Regions from separate parts of the Desulfosporosinus sp. BICA1-9 genome, predicted to be linked through region 1. Evidence: a T-box and tRNA genes for the amino acid it is inferred to sense, from the RefSeq annotation. Region 1 holds a T-box; the other holds one or more tRNA genes.
The links. The T-box of region 1 lies ahead of thrS (threonine--tRNA ligase). A T-box ahead of a tRNA ligase gene usually reads a tRNA of that ligase, here a tRNA-Thr.

Region 1 (3,425 bases):
TGGAAATCGATAAAATGGTTGTGGATGTGTGCAGAGAATATTTGCCCCAGACCGCCTGCAAGTTAGATGACCCAAGAGTAAACTTGTATTTTGAAGATGGACTAAAATTTGTTCGCTCCAAAGCAAACGAGTATGATTTAATTATCGTTGATTCGACCGATCCCTTTGGACCAGGGGAAGGGCTGTTTACAAAAGAGTTTTACGGCAACTGCTCTAAGGCTTTAAAAGAGGATGGCATCCTGGTCAACCAGCATGAAAGCCCCTATTATAATGAGTATGCTAAGTCCATGCAAAGAGCCCACAAGCGTATTCAGGACTATTTCCCGGTTTGTAGGGTTTATCAGGCGCACATTCCGACCTACCCGTCAGGTCACTGGCTGTTTGGTTTTGCCTCTAAAACTTATGATCCACTGACAGATCTTGACGCCCAGGCTTGGAACAGTCTTGGACTGAAAACAAAATATTATAACACTGAAATTCATAGAGGAAGCTTTGCTCTGCCTAACTACGTATTAGATTTACTGGTAAATGCAGGGGAATGATAGTATTGGTATTGTCGTGAAAAGGTTTGGTGACTGTCTGTGCTTCTAAATGTAGAATGTAAATAATAAATATATGATATATTAGCTGAAAGTCTCCCTTAACAGGGAGGCTTTTGTGCTAAGTGGAGAAAGTACAAGCAAAGGGGTGCCAGAAGGTACCCCTTTGCTTGTTGTTGAGTGGATATTACAAAAGAATGAAAGATTGCGTTTCTGGAAATATTAAGGAATGTGCCAAGTATTTCAAAAATAAAAAGTGCTGATAGATTGGCCGAACCGAAATATGCCTTAGAAAAGGTCATATACATTACTATGGAGGGGTGCCAGTGGAACATTCCGTGCAATTAGGGACGCAATACTACCGGGAGAGTATCTGTGCAAGTTTACGCGAACTGCGCGACCGTGAAAAACTCCCCTTTCAAATCGTGGAACATAAGCAGGGAAAACGCTGGATCATTAAGTGTCAGTTCCAAGAGAATTCGTTGGATGAAACTGAAAATGAGGGAATGGTACAAAAAATCCATCGTTATTATTTAGCGAATGCCTTGGCAGAAACGATTTTGCAGCATTGGGAAAGAGACCACATCGTTCAAATACTTAAAAAAAAGCAATACTTAAAAGAAACCAATTGGCAAATAATACTCAACAAAGCTGTGGACTATTTGAATCAAGGACTAGGGCAAGTTCGTGGTTATCGAGTGAACCGTAAAACCATCCTAGTTACCCAAATTTTAAGTTGCTTAGATCAGAGCGCAGTTTTTGACATAGAGGGTTTTTTACGGTTTCGTGCACAAGAGTATAAAAACGAAGTATCCAAAGCAGTGGAATACGCTATTGATGAGTACGTTATTGAAAAAGAGTATTTAGAATTTATCCAGCTGTTAAAGCACTTCGTAGAAAGTCAAAGACCTCGTCTGGAATTTTTACATGTGGGAATGACACCAAAAGGTAAATTTCATCTCTATAACAATGAAGGAGTTCAAGTAACCCATCAGTTCCTTGAAGACTATCAGCTTGACAATATTCATGAGCTAGGGTATGAAGATTTATTGGTCAGTGCCTTAATAGTCGTTGCACCTCGTCAAATTACGCTGCACATACGTTATGATGGTTACAAAGATACCTTGCAAACAATCCGGAGTGTTTTTGGAGATCGAGTCTGTGATTGTAAAGGTTGTTCCCTATGTGAAAAGTTTTGACAAAAATGAGATTGGCTTGTTATAATAAGTCATTCCTTAAATCTAGTCAAAATCGTTGAAAGGGAGAGTATCCTGAAACTACCGTGTAAGAGATGGAATGCCTAGGCTGTAAGCTTTCCTCACGGACGCACAGGAGAAAACCACCCTTGAGTGTGGGGCTGAACTTTAGTAAGCTCTGCCGTACCCCGCGTTAAGGGAAATCGAGTGAGAGGTGCGATATCAAACCTTTCAATTGGGTGGAACCACGGGAGTAGAACTCTCGTCCCTGTCAGGGACGAGAGTTTTTTATTTTTAAGAATAATTTACTAAGGAGTGAAATCAATGCTTAAGGTCACCTTAAAAGACGGCTCAATTCGCGAGGTTGAACCAGGAACGACAATAGTGGAACTCGCGTCTTCTATCTCTCGGGGACTGGCGAAAGTTGCGGTAGCCGGGAAAGTCAATGATAAGACGAAGGACCTTTCCTATCCACTGACGGAAGATGCGGCGGTGGAGATCATAACCATAGATAGTGACGAAGGGTTAGATGTTTTAAGGCATTCCACAGCCCATTTAATGGCCGAGGCCGTAGGAAATCTTTTTCCAGGGACAAAATTTGGAATTGGACCTTCGATTGCCAAGGGGTATTACTATGACTTTGACTCTGAACATGTGTTTACTCCCGAGGATCTGGTAAGTATAGAGAAGGAAATGAACCGTCTTATCAAGGAAAAGCATTCTTTCCAACGGAGAGAAGTCACCCGAGCTGAGGCACTTTCTCACTTTGGTGCATTGGGAGAGAAATATAAGGTTGAACTCATTGAGGGCCTTCCTGAGGATGCGACGATTTCAATGTACACTCAAGGGAACTTCACTGACCTTTGTGCAGGGCCCCATCTTCCCTCCACGGCCAATATTAAGGCCTTTAAGCTGATGAGCTTAGCGGGTGCTTATTGGCGCGGAAGCGAAAAGAATAAAATGCTGCAGAGGATCTATGGAACCGTCTTTGCTAAACCAGCAGATCTGGAAGACCACTTGTTCAAGTTGGAAGAAGCTAAGCGACGTGACCATCGTAAGCTCGGTCTGGAGCTCGATCTCTTTAGCCTACACGAAGAGGGCCCCGGTTTTCCATTTTTCCATCCTAAAGGCATGATCTTACGCAATGCGCTGGAGGATTTTTGGCGGCAGGAACACCGTCGACGCGGGTACCAGGAGATTAAGACCCCAATTATTCTGAATCGTTCGATGTGGGAACAATCCGGTCATTGGAATCATTATAAGGAAAATATGTATTTCACAGAAATTGACGACCAGGATTTTTGCGTAAAACCCATGAACTGTCCAGGTGGCATGATCATGTATAAGACAAAAATGCGCAGTTATCGTGACCTCCCGCTTCGTGTCGGGGAACTGGGACTTGTACACCGCCATGAACTTTCGGGTGCACTCCACGGCTTACTACGCGTTCGAAACTTTACTCAGGATGATGCGCATATTTTCATGCTCCCTTCTCAAATCAATGAAGAACTCATTGGGGTTATAGAACTCGTTGACTATTTCTATAAAGTGTTTGGTTTTGAGTATAAAGTGGAATTGTCGACCCGGCCTGAGGATTCCATGGGCTCAGATGAGGATTGGGAAACCGCCACCAAGGCCCTTCAAGATGCCTTAGAAGATAAGGGAATTGAATACAAGATTAATCCGGGTG
Region 2 (3,425 bases), on a different contig from region 1:
AAATAGTGTTCGGTTATTCTTACATTTTCCTGACTGGATAAACGGAGGTCGGATTCGGAATGAGGAATAAACGGAGCAATATCCGGGCCTCGGAAGTAATCGGGTAGAGTATAGAGGTAAATATGACGAATATGATTCTGAATAAAATCACTGACCAAGATCAGATTGCGAACTAACAGTCCATTGGGAGGAATTTGCATCCCTAAAGCCTGCTCAACAGCCAGTGCTGCTGTAATAGCATGTGCGGAGGAACAAATACCGCAAATGCGTTGGGTGTAATAAGGCATATCCATGGCCGAGCGACCTATTAAAATTTGCTCGAATCCTCGATAGAGAGTATCAGAAATAAAGGCGTCTTTGATTTCCCCGTCTTCGAGCCAAGCCTCCAATAACATGGGATTGTGAATGCGTGAAACAGGAAAGATTGTTTTCTTCTCCAGAATGTTCACTCCTAAATTAAGTTTTCTTGAGCCAATACCGATGAAAGGACTTGACCTTTTTAACAGAAGGTCGATTCGGAGCCTTGACGGTGGATTTTAGTAAATTCTTTTGGAGCCGACCATTATAAAGAGAGGAGGCAACATGCCCTACTAGAGCAACTGAGGTTAATCCTAAAACTCCAAGTCCGACCGCATCAGTGGCAACCTTTGTCCCGCCAGGGAAGGGGATATCGGGTAGGTGAGCGGTAAACGGCGACATCAAGTCAGGGTAACCGGGCTCAGTACATCCGATGCAGGGCGTGTTGCAGCCAATGGGCCAATTGATACGGTCGTTCCAACGGCGAATCGGGCAGTCGGCATAGGTGACAGGTCCTTTACAGCCGACTCGAAATAGACATTCCTTTTGTCCGATTTCTGTAGCGAAAATCCCCTGATCATAGTCGCGCCTTCGAGGGCAACGGTTATGCACGGTTTCTCCATAAAAAAGTTTGGGTCTTCCGAATTTTTCAAGTTCAGGTTCACCGTATAAGGCTAAGTGGAGTAGGGTCCCCATAATCCAATCCGGATGGGCAGGGCATCCGGAAACGTTAATAACCCTTCGTTCGGGAAGAATGTTCTGTACTCCAGTCGCTTGACTTGGATTAGGATAACCGGCAACTGGGCCTCCGTAAGTGGCGCAGCTGCCAATAGCCACTACGTATTTGGCCTTGAGACCAAGGCAACGAACCAGTTCTAGCCCAGTAATTAGCCTGCCATTATCGTAGGCCACATGGTTATAGTGACCGTTGTCACGCTGGATCATGGAACCTTGGACGATCAAAATATATTCATGGGGCATTTTCTCGTAAGTTTCTTGAAGGACTTGGTAGGTCACTTCTCCGTGAGCCTGCATCATACTCCAATCATAGCGCCAATCGACAATGTTGCTGAGGATATCTGAAAACGTTGGCGTCCATATATTATCAAGGGAGATACTATCTCCAGTACAAGTGCCTGTCTCAATCATCACCACAGGAAGTTTATTAACCTCACCCGCGCCGACTGCTTGGGCTAGGGGTGGGGCAAGGAGCTCAAAAAAGTTACCCATAATGGCTCCCTGGATGGCTAATTTTAAAAAGTCCCGTCGACTTAGCATGCAATCCCCCCTTGAGAGGGTATTATTTCCAGAAACACACAGATAAACCCTAAAATCAATTACTTTTGCAAAAAATAATATTTGACGAAATTGCAAAAATGGAGTAAGATTACTATCGTCCATGAAATGCCGATGTGGCTCAGAGGTAGAGCAGCTCACTCGTAATGAGCAGGTCGTCGGTTCGATTCCGACCATCGGCTCCATAGGGAAACGAGACCCCGCAAGCGATTGCGGGGTTTTTGCGTTTTGTAACTATTTTGTTTTTGCCCGTAACGTTGCAACAGCGTTGTGGATATAGACTAATGAGAAGATCAAAAATTGTCAAAATATTTGTTAGATTATGTATTATTATATTATACTACGTTTCTGCGTGTATTTTGGGAGGATGAATTAGATGGATGAGATTCAAGTTGTTAGTTTTTACGCTAAGAGAAAATATTGTAATCATCTACTAACTACCCCTAACTAGATGAGACGCTCAATACTGTGAAATGATCATAATATCGGTGACTTATAAGATTTTAGTTTGTTTATAAATTAGACACTAATTATTTAACTTACTTATTCATACTATTAACTTTATGTTATCTTAATAGCTTTAGCTTATGTTTGATACTTTTTTGCACAAAGTAATTGCTTTAACTTTTTACAGGGAAATTCTTAGTGTAAATTCTGTTATAGAATAACTTAGTACAATTATTGTGCTGTAAATATTGAAAGGGGAATTTTGAATGTCAGTAAAAGATTTGAAGTTAAGGAACAAAATACTATTTTCAACAGGTTTTGTCGTCTTAGTGTCATTTATTTGCGTTATTTTACTAGTATCAACGAGATCAGTTGAAATGGCTAAGACCGCAGCATACGAGACAGTAGCGCATGCAGCAAATGAATATGCAAATCAAGTTACGAATGAATTAAATGTTCCTATGAACTCGGTTAGAACTTTAGGTTCAACGTTTAAAGGACTTAAGGAAGCTAACAACACTGATCGAGCAACGATGAATTCATGATTGTGAACGTCTTAAAAGATAACCCTCTTTTTCTAGCGACCTGGACCTTATGGGAGCCAAATTTACTCGATGGAAAAGACGCCGATTATGTAAATCAACCAGGATATGATGCAACGGGTCGATTTATCCCTTATTGGAATAGGGGGGCAGGAGATATCAAATTAGAGCCTCTTACTGACTATGAAACACCTGGAGCAGGGGACTATTACTTAATTCCTAAAAGAACTCAGAAAGAAACTATTATCGAACCATACCAGTACAAAGTGAATGGTGAAGAAGTTCTCGTTACTAGCTTAGTAAAACCTATATTGATCGACGGTAACAATGAAATACTAGGAGTAGCAGGGGTTGAAATCGCTTTAGAAACAATTCAAAATATGATTTTGGATATAAAGCCATTCAAAACAGGGTATGCAAGTCTTGTGTCTAATGATGGAAAGTATGTTTCAAACCTAGATGTGGAAAAAGTAGGCAAGGACGTAGATGATCAAGAGGCTAAAGCAGCTATCAAAACTGCTGAAAGTTATACCATATCAAATAGTGAGTATTACAGATTGTACGTGCCTGTGGCCATTGGTCAAACGACGACACCATGGTCGTTGGCAGTCACCGTTCCAATGACAACGATTTTAGAGCAAGCAAACTCCATTCGGAATTTCTCAATCATTGTTGCTTTGATTGCAATATTTGCGATTGGTTTAGTCATTTTCATTGTTTCTGGAAGCATAACTAAGTCTATTGTACATACAAGTGAAGTTTTAAAGGACATCTCACAAGGGGATGGTGACCTAACAAAACGCTTGAACATTGTATCTAACGATGAAGTAGGAAAACTTTCTC

Region 2: it has a tRNA-Thr gene. The T-box ahead of thrS (threonine--tRNA ligase) is inferred to sense a tRNA for this amino acid. The anticodon was not compared.

Annotation. Positions count from the first base shown of each region.
Region 1 covers NZ_JUEE01000168.1:20,476-23,900, reverse strand. The annotation lists gene speE (polyamine aminopropyltransferase) at 1-542, shown strand, start outside; gene JL57_RS21030 (putative sporulation protein YtxC) at 866-1,738, shown strand; T-box leader at 1,785-2,008, shown strand; gene thrS (threonine--tRNA ligase) at 2,060-3,425, shown strand, end outside.
Region 2 covers NZ_JUEE01000158.1:10,999-14,423, forward strand. The annotation lists gene JL57_RS20155 (nickel-dependent hydrogenase large subunit) at 1-449, opposite strand, end outside; gene JL57_RS20160 (hydrogenase small subunit) at 457-1,575, opposite strand; tRNA gene JL57_RS20165 (tRNA-Thr) at 1,704-1,778, shown strand; gene JL57_RS34975 (hypothetical protein) at 2,307-2,585, shown strand; gene JL57_RS34980 (methyl-accepting chemotaxis protein) at 2,588-3,425, shown strand, end outside.